DNA from 3 places in the Kocuria sp. KD4 genome. Region 1 is predicted to be linked to each of the others. Evidence: predicted binding sites of a transcription regulator. Region 1 holds the regulator's gene; each other region holds the start of a gene.
What was found. Region 1 encodes HrcA, which represses chaperone genes, less so after heat shock. Its sites were predicted from a motif close to TTNGCACTCGNNNNNNNCGAGTGCNAA; they were not measured.

Region 1 (6,345 bases):
TGGCCATGGCCAGGTACGTCTTGCCGGTACCGGCGGGCCCGATCCCGAAGACCACGGTGTGCTCGTCGATCGCGTCCACGTAGGTCTTCTGGTTCACGGTCTTGGGCCGGATGGTCTTGCCCCGGGTGGAGAGGATGCTCGTGGACAGCGCGCTCGACGGGCGCAGGTCCTGGGCGTCACGCATCATGCGGGCCACGCGCAGCACCGTGCGTTCGGTGATCTCGGTGCCGCGCAGCGCCATCGCGAGAAGTTCCTCGAGTAAGGAGGCGGCCAGGCGGGTGTCGATCACGGGCCCCTCGAGGGCCACGTCCAGGTCCCGCACGGTCATCCGCACGGCCGGGAACTGCTGCTCGAGCAGACGTAAGGTCGCGTCCCCGTGACCCAAGGTCCGGACGGCGGTCTCCCGATCCGGTACGTGCACGGTGACGCGGGTTCGTTCGGTGGGCGGAGTGCTCAGTGCCTCGGTCCCTTCGGTTGGTTCGCTCATCGGGTCCAGCCTACCGGTGCGCGCGGACCCGGACCCGCCGGAACCGACGGGCTCGCACGCCGCAGGTTGCAATCCAATAACGGTCCGCCCGGATCCACGTGCGACGTTAGCGCCCGTGGCTCCCGGTGGGTAAGTTGTGTAGCCGTGAAAAATCCCGCAGGAACGACCGAGCCGCAGCGTCGTCGCGCCCTCGCGCCCGGCGGACTTCGGCGCGCCGCGACGGGGGCGCTCGCCGTGTCGCTCGCCGCGGTCGTGGCCTCGTGCGGGACCGCCGCCGACCGACCGGACCACAACTCCGAAGCCGCCCCCGGGATCGCCTCCGCACCCATGAACACGGACACGGCGATGGAAGGCGTGGCCACCGAACAGGCCCCCGTGTACTGGGTGGGCACCGGGGACCAATCGCGCTACCTGTTCCGCGAGTTCCGCACCCCGACCTCCCAGGACACGACCGACCCCGTGGCCCAGGCGGCACTCATGGTCACCTCGGCCACCCCCGCGGACCCGGACTACCGGTCCCTGTGGTCCGCCGTGGATACCGTGGGCACCTCCGTGTCGCCGGACGGAACCATCACCGTGGACCTGCCCGCCGCCGCGTTCGCCTCCCAACTCTCCTCGCAGGACGCGCGGGTCGCACTGCAGCAAATGGTGTACACGGTCTCCGCGGCGGCTGTGACCGCCGGGCTGTTGGACTCGTCCACGGCCAAGGAGGTGCGGGTCCTCGTGAACGGGCAGAGCGGGTACAAGGCCTTCGGAGCCGTGGAACTTAATGCCCCGCTCACGCGTGACTCTGCACTGGCCGCGCCCGTGTGGCTCGTCGACCCCCAGACCGGGGCGGAACCCAAGAGCCCCGTGACGGTCTTCGCCCGCGTGCTGCCCTCGGTGCGTGACGCCCGCTGGGAGGTGCTCGAGGACGACCGCGTCGTGCACAGTGGGAACATCGCACCCGCTTCCCCCGGCTCGGATCCGACCACGGGCACGGAACTACGCACGAGCGTCACGCTCGACCCCGGGACGTACACCGTGCGCGTGAGCGGCACGGACGATTCCGACACCACCGTGTCCGACGATCACACGATCACGGTGCGCGCCGGGGACTGAGCCCTCCCCGTTGGGTCCCGGGTCAGTCCCAGAGCCCGAGCACCGCGTGCAGCGCGGCCAGTGCCGCGGGTCCCGCGGTGGACGATCGCATGACAGTGGTCCCCAGGCGCATCGGCTGAGCACCGGCGGCGCACAACGCCTCGAGTTCTCCGTCACCGATCCCTCCCTCCGGGCCCACGATCACCGCGATCCGGGACCGATCACCCCACCGGGTCACGTCCGGGGTGGACCAACGTGTGCTCACCGATTCATGCAGCACGAGCCACAGCGTCTCGGGTTCTGCAGCGATCAGCCGGGCCAGACCCGCGGTATCCACCCAGTCACCGCGTTCGGGCCAGCGGGCGCGCCGGGACTGCTTGGCCGCCGCGGCCAGGGTGGAGTCCCACTTGGCCATGAGTTTGGCCGCGCGGTCCGCGTGGACGCGCACGATGCTGCGCTCCGCCTGCCACGGGATCACCCGGGAGACCCCGAGTTCCGTGGCGGCCTCCGCGGCCTGCAGGTCCCGGTCCCCCTTGGCGAGTGCCTGCACCAGCGTGAACTCCGGCTGCTGCGCGGCGTCGTGGTGGATCTCGTGGACGGTCACGCTCATCCGGTCCTTGGCCCCGGAGTCGAACGTGCACACCGCACGGGTGCCGTGCCCGTCCACGAGGTCCAGGGCCTCCCCCGCGCGCAGGCGCCGCACGGTCACCGCGTGCTTGGCCTCGGGACCTGCGACGTCCAGGACCTCCCCCGGGCGCGCCCGGGAGAGGTCCCCGGCGGGGACGTGGAAGACGGGGTTGGTCACAGGTCGTTGAACCGGTCCCGCAACCGGGAGAAGAACCCACCGGAGTGGTTGGTGTTCACGGTCGTGCCGTCCGCCGCTTCCTCACCGCGCAGCTCGGCGAGTCGCTCGAGCAGTTCGCGCTGTTCGGAGGAGAGGTCCTTGGGGGTCTCCACCTCGAAGTGCACTTTGAGGTCCCCGCGGCCCTTGCCCCGCAGGTGGGTGACACCCAGGTCGTCGAGCGTGACGGTCGCACCGGACTGGGTGCCGGGATCGACGTCCACCGTGCGAGCGCCGTCGAACGTCTCGAGGCTCACGGTGGTGCCGAGCGCGGCGGCGGTCATGGGGATACGCAGGCGGGCGTGGAGATCGTCGCCCTCGCGGAGGAAGGTGGGGTCCGGATCCACCTTGAGTTCCACGAAGAGGTCGCCGTTGGGTCCGCCGGCGGTGCCGGCCTCACCCTGGCCGCCCAGGCGGATGCGGTTGCCGGACTGGATGCCGGCGGGGATCTTCACGGTCAGGGGGCGGCGGTCGCGCACGCGGCCCTCGCCGTAGCACTCGTGGCACGGGCTCTCGATCACGGTGCCGAAGCCGTTGCACTGGGAGCACGGGGCCTGGGTGGTGACCATGCCCAGGATGGACTGGCGCTGGTACTGCATGTGCCCGGAGCCGCGGCACATGGTGCACGTCACGGGGCTCGTGCCGGGCTGGCAGCACGTGCCCTGGCACGTGGGGCACACGACGGCGGTGTCCACCGTGATGTCCTTCTCCATGCCGAACACGGCGTCCTTGAGGGAGATCCGCACGTTGATCAGGGCGTCCTGGCCCTGGCGGGTGCGGGACTGGGGGCCGCGCTGGCCACCGGCTCCCGCGCCCTGGAAGAATGTCTCGAAGATGTCGGAGAAGCCGAAGCCCGTACCGGGGAAGCCCCCGCCGAAGCCGGTGTCCGTGCCGTTCTCGTTGCCCGTGGCGTCGTAGACGCGGCGCTTGTCCGGGTCGGAGAGGACGTCATTGGCGTGGGAGACGCGCTTGAACTCCTCGGCGGCCTCGGGTGAGGGGTTCACGTCCGGGTGAAGTTTGCGGGCCTTCTTGCGGTAGGCGCGCTTGATCTCTTCGGCGCTGGCGTCCCGGCTCACGCCGAGGGTTTCGTAGTGATCGCTCACGATGTCGTCGTTTCTTCTTTCGTCGGTTCTACGGTCGAGCGGGGCGGGCGGCGCTCACGTGCGCTCAGCCCCCAGGTTCTTGGACAGGTAGCGGGCCACCGCGCGCACGGAGGCCATGGTCGTGGGATAGTCCATGCGTGTGGGCCCCACGACTCCCACCTTGGACGCGGCGTGCGGACCGTAACCCGTGGCCACCACGGACGCCTCCGCCAGGGGGTCGTCGCTGTGGTCGGAGCCGATGCGCACCGCGACCCCGCGTTCGTCCTGCTGCATCTCGGACAACAATCGCAGCATGGCCACTTGTTCCTCAAGCGCCTCGAGCACCGGGGAGATGCTCTGCGGGAAGTCCCCGCTGAAGCGCGCGAGGTTCGCGGTCCCGGCCATCACCAGGCGGTGTTCGTCCGACACCGCTGCGAGCACCGCGAGCGCCCCGGTCACCGCGGTCCCGGCGTCGCGCAGTTCCTCGGGCAGGGCCGGGGGCAGGGTCACGGCGGCGTCGGGGACGTCTTCCACGGGCGTGCCGAGCAGGCGTGCGAGCACGTGGGCGCGCAGCTCCAGCAGCTGGGCCTCGGTCAGGGTGACGGGCAGTTCCACGGTGCGTTGGGCCACGCGTCCGGTGGTGGGGATCAGGATCACGAGTACGCGGGCGTCCCCCACGTCCACGAGTTCCACGTGGCGCACGGTGATCCCGGTGCGCACGGGATACTGGATCACGGCCACCTGGTGGGTGAGCTGGGCGAGCAGGCGCACGGTGCGCTCCATGATGTCGTCCAGGTCCTGGGCGCCGTCCATGAACACCTGGATCGCGCGGCGCTGGGCGGAGGTGAGGGGCTCCAGGGCTGCGATCTGGTTGACGAACTCGCGGTAACCTCGGTCCGTGGGGATCCGCCCCGAGCTCGTGTGCGGGGCCACGATCAGCCCGTCCTCCTCGAGGGCGGCCATGTCGTTGCGCACCGTGGCGGAGGAGACGGGTAAGCGGTGGCGTTCCACGAGCGCCTTGGACCCCACGGGTTCACGCGAATGGACGTAGTCCTCCACGATGGCGCGCAGGATCTGCGCTCGGCGCGGATGCTCCATGTGTCTCACCTCCCGTTGCTGGCAATTCTGGCACTCAAGAGTTCACAGTGCTAATCCTGGCAGTCCAGGGCCCGTGGGTCAGGGGCCGATTTTGATACGCTCGCGGCTGATTCGCCTGCCCGGCGGCGCGCTCGCGCCGGGGCACGACGTGGAGGAGTCGCCCGTGAACGCATCCGGCTGGTCCTGGGGTCCCCAGGACCTAGGCAGTCCCGACGTCGCCCGCACCGGTCCCGTCTCCCGGGACGTCCCCGTGGCCCGGGACATGGTGCTCGAGGACGTGGAGACCGGGTGGGTGGGGGCCGTCGTGGGCGTGGAGATCATCGGCGGGATGCGCGTGGTGGGTCTGGAGGACCGGCACGGGCGCGTGAAGTCCTTCCCCCTGGGCCCGGGCTTCCTCCTGGACGGCGAACCCGTGCGGCTGGGTCCGCCCGAGACCCGCAGCGCCCCGACCAAGCCCCGGATCACGCGGTCGGGGTCGGTCGAGGTCGAGAACCTGCGCGCGTCCGTGGCCAAGGAGTCGCGTGTGTGGGTCGAGGGGTACCACGACGCCGAGCTCGTGGCCAAGGTGTGGGGCCACGACCTCGCAGTCGAGGGCACCGTGGTGGAACCCCTGCACGGGATCGACGACCTCCCCTCAGCCATCGCCGAGTTCCACCCCGGCCCGCAGCGCCGGCTCGGGATCCTCGTGGACCACCTGGTCGCGGGCTCCAAGGAGTCCAGGATCGCCCAGGAGGCGCTCGCCGTCCCGGGTGCCCGGGACAACGTGCTCATCCTCGGACACCCCTACGTGGACATCTGGCAGGCCGTGAAGCCCAGCGCCCTGGGGATCCGGGAGTGGCCCGTGATCCCGCGCGGGGTGGATTGGAAGACCGGGATGGCACGCGCGCTGGGCCTACCGCACCGCACACCCCAGGACGTGGGGCGGGCGTGGCAGGCGATCCTTGCACGAGTGAACACGTACGCAGACCTCGAACCGGCCCTGCTGGGCCGCGTGGAGGAGCTCATCGACTTCCTCACCGCCCCGGACGCCGCCGACTCCTGACCCGGGCTGCGCCTGACCTGCGGTGACCCACGACGTCGACGGCGCTCGCAGCCGGTGTTCTACGGCTTCGGTGACCCGCGTTAGCGGTAACCCCCAGCGTCGGTGACGCCTGGCGTCGTCGTCCGGCGCGAGCCACGCGGGAACGACCGTAGGATAGGAGCACCGGCGTCCTCCGACCCGGATGGCTACCGCCCGTGAAAGGCACACCCGCTCGTGACTGACGCTGCTCCCTCCCCCTCCACTCGCTCCGCCGAGACTCCGTTCGAGTCCGTGGCCCCCGTGGCGCAACCCCTGGACGTGTCCCAGGACCGGCAGTGGGCCACCCTCGCCCACCTGGGTGGCGTGGTGGGCGTACTGCCCAGCTACATGATCCACCGGGTGTTCAAGGACCGCGGTCCCTTCACCGCTCAGGAATCCCGGGAAGCCGCCAACTACACCATGCTGCCCACCCTGGTGATCCTCGCGGGCATCGTGCTCTCACTCATCCCGTTCATCGGATGGCTCTTCTCGGTCATCGCCGCCGTGACCTGGCTGTTCCTGGCCATCACCTCCGTGCGCGCGGGCGTGAAGGTCAACCGCGGCGAACCGCACCAGTACCGGTTCAACACCCACCTCTACGACAAGTTCGCGGCCCGCAACTCCTGACACGGTCACCAGTCGAGCAAGCGGCGCGTCACGGCGTCGGCCATCAGACGCCCCGCGTCCGTGAGGACCG
Region 2 (6,345 bases), 660 kb from region 1:
GCGGCGGTTCCCGCGGCATTGACCGAACCCATCAGCAGCCCGTCCCGGCGTGGCACCGCCCCCGCGAGCTCACCCGTGGAGCGCCCGGAAACCGTGGCGCACGAGCCAGCGCCCGCGACCACCGCGATCTCGCGGGGCGTGTACCCGGCAACCCGGGTCAAACCGTCGCGGGCACCCAAGGCACTGTTGCGCTCCCTCGTGCAGGGGGACGCCGCGCCCACCGCGCCCATGCGTGTGGTGGACCGGCTCACCGCCACACCGTTCCAGCACCTGCGCAAGTTCGGGGACAGCACGGACCGCCAGGCCCGGCGCACCCTCAACTTCGCGCTGCGCCTGGCCGAGACCATGTTCCACTACGGCGCGGACGCGCTGGACGTGGAGAACGCGATCATCGCGGTGTGCGCCACGTACGGGGTGGAGAACCTGGACGTGGACATCACCAACCAGTCGGTGACCATCAACTACGTCGCGGAGACCACGGCCACGGGCAAACTCACCGCCGCCGGCGAGGCCCCGCGGCGGGTCACCGAGGACACCGGTTCCTCCGCCCACCCCGCGACCGCCCTGGCGGGCACACCCGGGACCACGGGGGAGCAGCGCGGGAGCTCCGCGCCGCGCACCGGCCAGGACCCGTGGGGCGATTCTTCGACCTCGAGCCACACCGTGATGCGCGTGGTGCGTTCATGGACCGACAACTACTCGGGTCTCGCGGACTCCCATCAGCTCGTGACCCGGATCATCGAGGGCAACACGCCCCTGCGGGACGCCGAACGGGAGCTCGCCCGGATCAACGCCCGGCCCAAGCCCTACCCCAAGTGGGTCGTGTGGCTCGCCACGGTGATCGCGGCGGGGACCATCACGCTGGCGATCGGCGGCAGCCCGGCCGGTGCGCTCGTGGCCGTGGTCTCCTCCGTGGTGGTGCAGTCCGTCACAGCGAAACTGGGGGCGTGGCGGATCCCGGAGTTCTTCTCCCTCGCGGCCAACGCCCTGGTGGTCACGCTCGGTGCCCTGTTGATCTCGGCGGTGGGGGTCGAGGTGTCCCCGCCCAGGGTCATCGCCGGTGGGATCATTATGCTGTTGCCCACCACCCGCATGGTCTCCACGATGCAGGACGCGATCAACGGTTTCCCCGTGACCGCGGCCGGACGACTACTGTCCACCGCCATGGCGTTCCTGGGGATCGTGGCCGGGATCGCCCTGGGGATCACCTTGTCCGCGCACCTGGGGGTCCCACGGATTGACGTTTCCCAGTCCGGGTTCACACCCGCGGCAGCCATGACCAACACGGTGTTCATGCTGATCTCCACCGCTCTGATCGCGATCACCATGCAGGCGAAGCCGCGTCACCTGCTGCCCGCCGTGGCCGCGGCCCTCGTGGGCCTCGGTTTTTACCACGGCATCGGCAGCTTCGATCCCAGCACACGATTGGCCACGGGCGTGGGGGCTGTGGCGAGCGGTTGCGTGGCCGCGCTGCTCGCGGCGAGGGCCAAGATCCCGCAGGCGATCCTCGCGATCCCCGCGATGACCTACCTGCTGCCCGGGTTGAGCCTGTTCCGCGGAATGTACGCGATCACCGTGGAGAACGAGACCACGGGGGACGGCATCACGGGACTCGTCAACGCCATGGTGTCCATCGTGCTCCTCGCGGCGGGCGTGGTGCTCGCCAAGTACCTCATGCGCCCGTTCATCGAGCGGATGCAGTACCTCTCCCAGCGGCGCAACCGCCGCCGCTGACCGGTCAGAGGATCTTGCCCACGGGCAGCTTCTTCTCCGCCTGGAACGTCTCCTCGGCCCGCCCGGCCGCCCAGTACCCGGACAGGGATACCTGCGAACGCTCGAGCCCGCGGACGTCGAGCAGTTCCTTCCGGGCAGCCTTCATGGCCTCGCGCTCGCCGTGCACGAACGCCTGCACCCCCGCGGTGTCCTCGGGCCACGCGGCGTTCGCGAGTCCCGTCACGAGGGCGCGCTCACCGTCCTGCTGAGCGGCGCGGTGCACCCAGCGCACCCGGACGCCCTCGGGGATCGCGAGGTCGGTGAGGTCGAGTTCGTGGGAGGCGTCCTCGACCTCCAGGACGGCTTCTCCGCGCGCCGAGGCGGGCAGCGCCTCGAGGTTCGCGAGCACGGCGGGGACGGCGGCGTCGTCGCCAGCGAAGACGCTCCACGCGGCGGCCGGATCCGGGATCCACTTGCCGCCCGGGCCGAGCGCCACGATCCGGTCGCCGGGGGACGCGGCATCCGCCCACGGCCCCGCGTAGCCTTCGGTGCCGTGCAGGGCGACGTCGATCCACACGGTCTCGGTGTCGGGTTCCGTGTGGCGCAGGGTCATGTGCCGCGTGACGGGCTGGTCCTGGGGTGCGGCGTTTTCGCGCGCGGCCCAGTAGTCGGGGAACGCGCCGGGCGCGGTCGCCGCGAGCGTGGCTGCGGAGAAGAAGACGAGCTTGACGTACTTCTCCGGCGCCTCCATGTCCTGGAACTGCTCGGCGTTCTCGATCCTGCACACCACGCGCACCATGCCCGGGGAGAGCTGAATCCGGTCCGTAACCGTGAGGTTGAGCTGGGGTTTGCGGGGTCGCGCCGGAGTTTGTGCCATGCGTCCAGCGTAGGTGCTGCTACGCGGGCAGTTCCCACGAGACGGGCTGGGCGCCCTGTTGTTGCAGCAGCTCGTTGGCGCGGGAGAACGGGCGGGAACCGAAGAACCCCCGGGACGCGGACAACGGGGACGGGTGCACCGATTCCACGGTGGGCGCCCCACCCAGCCAGTCCTTGGTGCCGCGGGCGTCGCGACCCCACAGGATGCCGACGAGGGGTTGCTCGCGCGCCCCGAGCGCGCGGATCGCGCACTCCGTGACCGCTTCCCAGCCCTTGCCCCGGTGGGACGCGGGGGAGCCCGCGCGCACCGTGAGGACCCTGTTGAGCAGCATGACGCCCTGCTCGGCCCACGAGGACAGGTCCCCGTGCGCGGGCGGCGTGATCCCCAGATCGGAGTGCAGTTCCTTGTAGATGTTCTGCAGGGACCGCGGGATCGGGCGCACGTCCGGGGCCACCGAGAACGAGAGGCCCATCGCGTGGCCCGGGGTGGGGTAGGGGTCCTGGCCCACGATCAACACCTTGACCGCGGACATCGGCTCGCGAAGCGCGCGGAAGATGTGGTCCCCAGCGGGCAGGGTGTGGTGGCCCTCGGCGTGTTCGGCGCGCAGGAACTCGCCCACGGCCCGGATCTGCGGCTCCACGGGTTGCAAGGCACGGGCCCACTCCTCGTTCATGATCTCGTGCAACGGGGGCGGGGTGTTCACGGTGCGACCTCCAGGGCGTGCGGCCTCCGGGTACCGCCCGGAGCGTTAGGGTTGAGCCCATGTCTACCACGGGCGACGGCCTCGACGAGCTCGACCGGGCCATCCTGGACCTGGAGTCCGAGCACTGGAAGTACCGCGGCGCCAAGGAGTCCGCGATCCGCTCCCGCCTGGGGTTGAGCCCCGTGCACTACTATCAGCGGCTCAACGCCCTGATCTCCTCAGAGGCCGCCGCGCGCCACGCCCCCATGCTGATCTCCCGGTTGCGCCGCGCGCGCAATCGCTGAGTGGGTCCCCGGGTGCGCGTGGGATAGTGGGCAGCGCACCGCGGACCCCTGGCCGCCGCGGGTCCGGCAGGCGGGGCGCACGCCGTCCCACGGTCCCGGCATCCGCGGGTCGGCGCCCCCGATCCCGCCGTTCGTTGAGGAGAGCCACAGCATGAGCGAGTACCCCCGTGACGAGTTCGACGACGTCCCCGAGGACGGCGCCCGGCAGGGTGCCCACCGAGGCCATAACCCGAATGCCCGAGCGGGGTCCCGGGGCAAGTTCCTGGCGATCCTCGTGACCGGTGTGCTCGCCCTCGTCCTGGGGGCGGTGGCCTTCGTGAACGCCCCGCGCACGGCCCAGGAAGCGCTCGCCCTCTCCGCCGCAGCCGTTGCGGTGTCCCCGGACGACGACGCCGCGGCCGGTGCCTCCGCGGTGGGTGCCGTGGCGCTCGGGACGGCCGCGAGCGACGTCGTGCCCGGAGCCCCCGCGGCCGCCTGAGCCGCCCGTTCAGCCGGGGACGAAACCTGAGTCCACTGGACGCAGGGCGTTTGCGGTTCCGGCATGACGAGTGCCACTATGGGATTAGCACTCAGTCGCGTGGACTGCTAACCGGGTCCGGTGGTGGTCGCGCGGCGGACGAGTGACATCACGGTGAGGTGGTTGCGGCGCGGTGAGGATCGCGGCGCGGCACCGTCCGTCGCGGGCATCGTGATGACAAGTCTTGTTTGTCAACCGTCCAGGAGGGACGAAACACATGGCAAAGATGATCGCATTCGACGAAGAAGCCCGCCGCGGCCTCGAGCGGGGCCTGAACACCCTCGCGGACGCCGTCAAGGTCACCCTCGGCCCGCGCGGACGCAACGTGGTCCTCGAGAAGTCCTGGGGCGCCCCCACGATCACCAACGACGGCGTGTCCATCGCCAAGGAGATCGAGCTCGAGGAGCCGTACGAGAAGATCGGCGCCGAGCTCGTCAAGGAGGTCGCCAAGAAGACCGACGACGTCGCCGGTGACGGCACCACCACAGCCACGGTGTTGGCCCAGGCCCTCGTGAAGGAGGGCCTGCGCAACGTGGCCGCCGGTGCGGACCCGCTGTCCCTCAAGCGTGGCATCGAGAAGGCCGTGGCCGCCGTGACCGAGCAGCTGCTGTCCTCCGCCAAGGAGATCGAGACCGAGGAGGAGATCGCCGCGACCGCGTCCATCTCCGCCGCGGACCCGGAGATCGGCAAGCTCATCGCCGAGGCCATGGAGAAGGTCGGCAAGGAAGGTGTCATCACCGTCGAGGAGTCCAACACCTTCGGGCTGGACCTCGAGCTGACCGAGGGCATGCGCTTCGACAAGGGCTACCTCTCCGGTTACTTCGTGACCGACGCCGACCGTCAGGAAGCCGTCCTCGAGGACCCCTACATCCTGATCGTCAACTCCAAGATCTCCGCCGTGAAGGACCTGGTCCCCGTACTCGAGAAGATCATGCAGGCCGGCAAGCCGCTGCTGATCATCGCCGAGGACGTGGACGGCGAAGCGCTCGCCATGCTCGTGCTGAACAAGATGCGCGGTGCCGTGAAGTCCGTGGCCGTCAAGGCTCCCGGTTTCGGTGACCGCCGCAAGGCGCAGCTTGCGGACATCGCGATCCTCACCGGCGGCCAGGTCATCACCGAAGAGGTGGGCCTGTCGCTCGAGTCCGCCACGATCGACCTGCTGGGCCAGGCCCGCAAGGTCGTGGTGACCAAGGACGAGACCACCATCGTGGACGGCGCCGGTACGCAGGAGGAGATCGAGGGTCGCGTGGCCCAGATCCGCGCGGAGATCAACAACTCCGACTCCGACTACGACCGCGAGAAGCTGCAAGAGCGCCTGGCCAAGCTGGCCGGCGGAGTGGCCGTCCTCAAGGCGGGTGCCGCCACCGAGGTCGAGCTCAAGGAGCGCAAGCACCGCATCGAGGATGCTGTGCGCAACGCCAAGGCCGCCGTGGAGGAGGGCATCGTCGCCGGTGGTGGCGTGGCCTTGATCCAGGCCGGTGCCAAGGTCTTCGAGTCCCTCGGGCTGTCCGGGGACGAGGCGACCGGTGCCAACATCGTCAAGGTCGCGATCGACGCGCCGCTCAAGCAGATCGCGCTGAACGCCGGTCTCGAGCCGGGCGTGGTTGTGGACAAGGTGCGCGGGCTCGAGACCGGTTGGGGCCTCAACGCCGCCACCGGCGAGTACGAGGACCTCATGGCCGCGGGCATCAACGACCCCGTCAAGGTGACCCGTTCCGCCCTGCAGAACGCGGCGTCCATCGCCGGGCTGTTCCTGACTACCGAAGCCGTGGTCGCGGACAAGCCCGAGCCCGAGGCCGCCGGTGCGGGCGCGGGTGCCGATCCCATGGGTGGCATGGGCGGCATGATGTGATCTCGCTCTTCTGAGTGAGTTCCGCCCGCTACACGGGCGGACATTGCGAGAACCCCGGGGACACGTGCTGTCCCCGGGGTTCTCGCATCTCCGGGAGTGCTCGTGCACCCGGGTGCTCTTCGCGCGCCCAGGTGGTGGCCCCGGGGCGGTCCGCTGAACCGCGGGCCGATGCGGGACCGGGCGATCGCCTGCCAGCGGCGGTGGTTCAACGTGTCGGGAGGTTTTGCGAGGATGAGCGCATGACGATCATCGCTTCCGCGGACGGCTCCGCACTCGGCAACCCCGGACCCGCGGGGTGGGCCTGGTACATCGATCCCACCTCGTGGCGCGCGGGGGGTTGGGCCCACGGGACCAACAACATGGGCGAGCTCACCGCGGTGCTCGATCTGCTCCGCTCCA
Region 3 (6,345 bases), 730 kb from region 1:
GGGTTACTCGGGTAACGCGATCCCCGTGATCCCGTCCTGCTGCAGGGCGTCCGACACCCGCTGGGCGAAGCTGTGGGAGGCTGAGGCTGCATACATCCCGGTGAGGTGGTCGTCGTCGAAGTACACGATCATGTTGCCCACGGCGGGCCGGCACGCGCCGTCGGGACACACGACGTCGGTCATGTCCACGGGCGCGAAACCCTCCAGTTTGGAGCCCAGGTCCCGCTAGGGATCGGGGGTGTCGAGCATGGGGGCCACGATCTCGCACTCCGAGGACTCGAGGCTGCGCAGCGCGGCGCACTCGGCCGAGGCGTCGTGGAACCGTGGGGTGTCCCGGATGCCCACCACCTGGGTGCCGTCCGCCACGGGGGCGCGCACGCGGGTCTTTCCACGTCTCCCCGTCCGGCTCGCTGAAGGTGCCCTGCAGGAACACGAGGTCCGGGTCCGCGGCGGCGAGCATCTCGTCGCTGCCCTCGAACCAGGTCGCGCACGCCTCGGCGTCCTCGAGTTCCGCGGCCGCCGTGTAGGAGCACCCATGCTGGATGAAGGCGAGCACGCGCCACCCGTTCGCGGGGCCAGCGGTTCGAGCACGGGGACCCAGTGCTGCATGTGGCTGTTGCCGATCATCAGCACGGTGCGGGCGGGGTCCTCCATGGCCACGGGCTCGCGGCAGAACTGCCGGAACTGCTTGGGCAGCTCGACGTCCTCGGGACAGCCCCCGCCCAGGTTTGCGGCGCTGTGGGGCAGTTCCTCGGGGCGCGGCAGCGCGGGCGCGGTCGGGTCGCCGTGGAACTCGTAGCCCGGCAGCAGGGCGACGGCGCCAGGGTTGTTCGCGGACGCGTTCTCCCCCAGTCGATGGTTGCGTTGCAGCTCCGCCCGTTCCCACGCGCCGGCGGTCACCGTCACGAGCCCCATGCACACCGCGATCACGAGTCCGGCTCGCCACGACCGGGCCTCCGGTCACGACCACCGCTTCAGGGGTTCTTCGAACCAGCGCGTGAGAAGGAGGGCGAGCGCAATCGAGGCCAGCACGAGGGCGGTTCCCGCGAGGGCTCCGGCGTCCGGGCGGTCACGGAGCACCAGGTAGGTAATCAGCAGCGGCCAGTGGACCAGGTAGAGCGCGTACGCCGCATCCCCGAGTCGTACTATGGGGCCCCACGAGAGGAACCGGTCGAAACCGATGCTGGAACCGGACTGTCCGGCCACGATGATCGCCGCCGCCGACAGCAACGACCACAACGCGATCCAACCCGGGAACGCGCCCTGCACGTCCACGAGGATGCCCACCAGGACCATGCTCACGAACCCGACCCAACCCAGCAGCAGTCCCAGGCCCCGACCCACGCGCAGGTACGGGACAGCCAGGGCCAGCAGGGAACCCAGCGCGAACTCCCACAGTCGAGCACAGGTATCGAAGTACGCGAACCCCTGTCGGGACACCGTCGTGACCACGGAGAATGCCAGGGGCGTGGCGAAGACGAGACCGAAGCAGCCCGCGAGGACGGGTACGCAGCTGCGGGCGGTGCGGCGTCGCCACCACCACGCGAGGGCGAAGATCAGCGGCCACACGAGGAAGACCTGCCCCTGCACCGACAGGGACCAGAAGTGCTGGAACGGGGACTCGGTCGAGTGGTCCGCCGCGTAGTAATCCACTTGTTCGGCAGCGAGCGCCCAGTTCTCCACGTACATCACGGATGCCACACCCTGCGAACGGAACTGGGCGATCTGCATGGTCGGGAAGAACGCCCACAGCGCGGCGAGGGTCAGCAAGATTGTGAGCGTAGCCAGGGGTAACAAGCGTTTGAACGTGTGCAGCCAGTACCGGGCCACCCGGGCGGCGGCATCGGCGGGGCGCGCGTCCTGCGGTGTCGCCGGTCCGATACGGGGGTGGGCGCCGTCGTCCGCGGAGGCGACCGCGGCGCCGGTCACGGAACCGGCAGCGCTCGACCCGGGATCGTGCGAGGAGCGCTTCGGGGCGGACGGCATTGATTCAGCCAAGGGGGCGCCGCATTGATTCAGCCAAGGGGGCGCCGCGGCAGGATGCGAACCGTTCGCGGTGCGGGTCTTTACGCGACACGACGTGAGAAAAGGCGGCCCACTCCCGGGAGGAGTGGACCGCCGATTCCCGGCCACCCACCGAGGTGGGCGGGGTGGGACGCGTCAGGCGTCCTCGCCCTTGTGCTCGGCCACGAGCGTCTCCGTGGTGAGCACGAGCGCCGCGATGGACGCCGCGTTCTGCAGAGCGGAACGGGTGACCTTGACGGGGTCGATGATGCCCGCGGCGAGCAGGTCCTCGTACTCGTCCGTCAGGGCGTTGTAGCCGTTGCCGGGCTCGAGGTCCGCCACACGCGCCGCGACGACGTTGCCGTCCTGGCCCGCGTTCTCCGCGATCCAGCGCAGGGGCTGGGTCAGGGCGCGCCGCACGATGGTCACGGCCGTAGCCGCGTCCCCGGTCAGACCGAGGTCCGTGCCGTCGAGCGCCTTGGAGGCGTGGACCAGCGCGGAACCGCCGCCGGCCACGATGCCCTCCTCGAGGGCCGCGCGGGTCGAGGACACGGCGTCCTCGATGCGGTGCTTGCGTTCCTTCTGCTCGACCTCGGTCGCGGCACCGACCTTGATCACCGAGATGCCACCGGCCAGGCGCGCGAGGCGCTCCTGGAGTTTCTCACGGTCCCACTCGGAGTCCGTGCGGGCGATCTCCGCCTTGATCTCCGCCACACGCTCGGCCACGGCCTCCGAGGAGCCCGCACCGTCCACGAGCGTGGTCTGGTTCTTGGTCACGGTGATCCGGCGGGCGTTGCCCAGCTGGGACACGTCCACGCCCTCGAGCGAGATGCCGAGCTCGGGGGTGATCACGGTCGCATCCGTGAGCACGGCCAGGTCCTGCATGATCGCCTTGCGGCGGTCACCGAAACCGGGGGCCTTCAGGGCCACGACGTCGAGCGTGCCGCGCAGCTTGTTGACCACCAGGGTGGACAGGGCCTCGCCCTCGACGTCCTCGGCGATGATGGTCAGCGGCTTCTTGGCCTGCAGCACCTTCTCGAGCACGGGCATGAGGTCCTGGACCGAGGAGATCTTGCCCTGGAACAGCAGCACGAAGGTGTCGTCCAGGACGGCTTCCTGGCGCTCCGGGTCCGTGACGAAGGACGGGGACAGGTAGCCCTTGTCGAACTGCATGCCCTCGGTGACGTCCAGCTCCACCTCGGTGGAGGAACCGTCCTCGATGGTGATCACACCGTCCGTGCCCACGGTCTCGAAGGCGCGGGCGATCAGTTCGCCGATCTCCATGGACTGCGCGGAGATCGCGGCCACGTGGGCCACGTCCTTGCCCTCCACGGGGCGGGCGTTGTCGAGCAGACGCTGGGCCACGGTGGCCACGGCCGCTTCCACGCCGCGCTTGATGTCGCCCGGGGCCGCTCCGGCGGCCACGTTGCGCAGACCCTCCTTGACGATGGCCTGCGCGAGGACGGTCGCCGTGGTGGTGCCGTCACCGGCGACGTCGTTGGTCTTGGTGGCCACTTCCTTGGCCAGCTGGGCGCCGAGGTTCTCGTACGGATCCTCGAGCTCCACCTCACGGGCGATGGTCACGCCGTCGTTGGTGATGGTGGGTGCGCCCCACTTCTTGTCCAGGACCACGTTGCGCCCGCGGGGGCCCAGCGTGACCTTGACGGTGTCGGCCAGTCGGTTGACACCGGATTCGAGCGCTTTGCGAGCGGCGTCGTTGAACACCAACTGCTTGGGCATGTGTGCTCCTTACGAAACGAGAAGGGTGTGGAAATGACGGCGCGGTGCCCGCGTGGCCCGTTCTCGGGCGAACGTCCGGGCACCGCGCACAAAAGTCGTTGCGGGGATTACTTCTCGATGACGGCCAGCACGTCGCGCGCGGGGAGCACCAGGTACTCCTCGCCGTTGTACTTGACCTCGGTCCCGCCGTACTTGGAGAAGATGACCACGTCACCCTCCTTGACGTCCACGGGGATGCGGTTGCCCTTGTCGTCCACGCGGCCCGGGCCCACGGCCAGGACGGTGCCTTCCTGCGGCTTCTCCTTGGCGGTGTCCGGGATGACCAGACCGGAAGCGGTGGTCTGTTCAGCGGCCAGCGGCTGAACCACGATGCGATCCTCGAGAGGCTTGATGGAGACCGACACGATCTCTCCCTTTCTTCTAGGCGTGTGAGACGGTGTGCGAACGCGCCGTGTCATGGGGTCCCATGACCGCGTCCGCCACAGGCCAGTTGGCGTGCCAACCGTCGTCGCGGTGCCGATTGAGCGCCTGGCCTTTAGCACCCTCACCATGAGAGTGCTAATCATCACTGTAGGGAGACGGGCCGCACGCGGTCAAGGCGCGCCCGCCACGCTCGCCTCTGGGCGCAATCCGCGGGTACGACGCCGCTGTCCCCAGCCTCCCCGCGGCCGCGTCAGTAGTGGCCGGCGAGCCGTCCGAGCCGCGTCAGGAGTGGCCGGAGAGCCCTGCGTGCCGCGTCAGTAGTAGACCGCGAGCCGTCCGTGGGGACCGTCGTGGCACGTGACCGGGGTGTCGAACACGCGCGTGAGGGTCTCGTCCGTCATGATCTGCTCGGGTGGGCCGAACTCCACCACGCGACCGTCCTTCACGGCGCAGATCCAGTCCGAGTAGTGGCTCGCGAAGTTGATGTCGTGCAGCACGATCAGCACGGTGCGTCCGAGCTCGTCCGCGACGCGGCGCAAGTGATGCATCATGTGCACAGAGTGGCGCATGTCCAGGTTGTTCAGGGGCTCGTCCAGCAGGAGGTACTCGGTGTCCTGGCACAGCACCATGGCCACGTAGGCGCGCTGGCGCTGACCGCCCGAGAGCTGGTCCAGGTAGCGGTTCTGCAGGGGTCCCAGGTCGAAGAAGTCTATCGACTCGGAGATGATCCGCTCGTCGTCCCGGGTGATCCGCCCACGCGTGTAGGGGAAGCGACCCAGCGCCACGAGCTGGCGCACGGTGAGCCGCGCGGTGAAGTGGTTCTCCTGGCGCAGCGTGGAGACCACCTTGGCGAGTTCGCGCGGCGGCGTCCTGCTCACGTCGTGACCGCCGATCTCCACGGTGCCGGCCTCGGGACCCAACAGGTGACCCATCATGGTCAACAGCGTGGACTTCCCCGCGCCGTTGGGCCCCACGAGCGCGGTCACGCCACCGGCGGGGATCTGCAGATCCACCGGCCCGATCGCCATGTCCGTGCCGTACTCCTTGACCAGTCCGGTCAACTGGATCACAGTCTGCCCCTCCTCAGGATCACGAAGAGGAAGACACTGCCACCCACCAGCTCGATGATGATGGACACAGCGCCCTCCGCGTAGAAGACGTTCTTCAGGACGAAATAGGCCCCGGACAGCACCGCGAAACCGATCAGCGCGGCCATGGGGAACACATAGCGGTGGTCGTGGGTGTCCGCGAGCTGGTACGCCAGGATCGCCACGAGGAACCCCAGGAACGTCATGGGCCCGATCAGGGACGTGGAGACCGCCATCAGGATGGACACCCAGAACAGGGTGAGCAGCAGCCCCCGGCGGTGGTCCATGCCCAGGTTCGTGGCCACGTCCCGCCCCATGGCCATGACGTTGAGCGTGCGGGAGTGCGCGTACAGGGCCACCGTGGCCACCACGCACAGCGGCACGGCCAGCGGGAAGTACCCGGGATCCGCGTTGGCCACCGAGCCGAATAAGCGGGCGCTGAGCACGTCGAACTCGCTCGGTGAGAGCAAGCGCTGCATGAAGGTGGACACCGCGCCGAGCCCGCCGCCCAGGACGATGCCGATCAGCAGCATCACCTGCACGTTGGCGTACTTGCCCGAGAGCAACCAACCGTAGAGCCCCAGCGCGAACACGATCATGAGGCTCACCTGCAGGGCGTACTGCGGCAGCCCCTGCACCGCACTGACCCCCACCGCACCCAGGAAGTACACCGCCGAGGTCTGGATGAGCACGTACAGGGACTCGAAACCCATGATCGACGGCGTGATGATCCGGTTGTTCGCAGCGGTCTGGAACGCGACCGTGGCCATGGCTTGGCTCACCGCCACGATCAGGATCACCACCACGCTCGTGGCCCGGGACTCGGCGATCCGCCAGAACCCCGGGGTGCCGAACGGCAGGGGGTTGTCCCACGTGAGGATGCCCGCGCAGAACACGAGTCCCGCCGCGAGCAGGGACAGCGCGGTGATCCAGTAGCGGCGGCGGTGGGCCGGGGAGACGAAGGCCCCCGATCCAGTGCGCGCCCGGTCGTGGCGCAGCGCGGTCACCTCAGACATGGCGCCGGCTTCGCAGCAACAGGGCGATGAACACCGCAGCGCCCACGATGCCCAGGATCAGGGACACGGGGACC

Region 2: the regulator HrcA is predicted to act here: its motif matches at 4,140-4,166, upstream of groL (chaperonin GroEL).
Region 3: the regulator HrcA is predicted to act here: its motif matches at 4,280-4,306, upstream of groES (co-chaperone GroES).

What each region holds. Positions count from the first base shown of each region.
Region 1 covers NZ_CP050449.1:1,517,876-1,524,220, forward strand. Annotated here, with positions in the region: gene HBK84_RS06850 (PhoH family protein) at 1-487, opposite strand, end outside; gene HBK84_RS06855 (GerMN domain-containing protein) at 632-1,588, shown strand; gene HBK84_RS06860 (16S rRNA (uracil(1498)-N(3))-methyltransferase) at 1,611-2,372, opposite strand; gene dnaJ (molecular chaperone DnaJ) at 2,369-3,511, opposite strand; gene hrcA (heat-inducible transcriptional repressor HrcA) at 3,566-4,588, opposite strand; gene HBK84_RS06875 (DUF3097 family protein) at 4,752-5,630, shown strand; gene HBK84_RS06880 (DUF4870 domain-containing protein) at 5,844-6,275, shown strand; gene hemW (radical SAM family heme chaperone HemW) at 6,281-6,345, opposite strand, start outside.
Region 2 covers NZ_CP050449.1:2,173,023-2,179,367, reverse strand. Annotated here, with positions in the region: gene HBK84_RS09795 (threonine/serine exporter ThrE family protein) at 1-1,734, shown strand, start outside; gene HBK84_RS09790 (siderophore-interacting protein) at 1,739-2,590, opposite strand; gene HBK84_RS09785 (uracil-DNA glycosylase) at 2,610-3,293, opposite strand; gene HBK84_RS09780 (DUF3263 domain-containing protein) at 3,353-3,577, shown strand; gene HBK84_RS12900 (hypothetical protein) at 3,729-4,055, shown strand; gene groL (chaperonin GroEL) at 4,312-5,946, shown strand; gene HBK84_RS09765 (RNase H family protein) at 6,186-6,345, shown strand, end outside.
Region 3 covers NZ_CP050449.1:788,659-795,003, reverse strand. Annotated here, with positions in the region: gene HBK84_RS03675 (hypothetical protein) at 4-183, opposite strand; gene HBK84_RS03670 (hypothetical protein) at 226-906, opposite strand; gene HBK84_RS03665 (acyltransferase) at 961-1,986, opposite strand; gene groL (chaperonin GroEL) at 2,161-3,744, opposite strand; gene groES (co-chaperone GroES) at 3,852-4,148, opposite strand; gene HBK84_RS03650 (ABC transporter ATP-binding protein) at 4,482-5,237, opposite strand; gene HBK84_RS03645 (iron chelate uptake ABC transporter family permease subunit) at 5,234-6,271, opposite strand; gene HBK84_RS03640 (ABC transporter permease) at 6,264-6,345, opposite strand, start outside.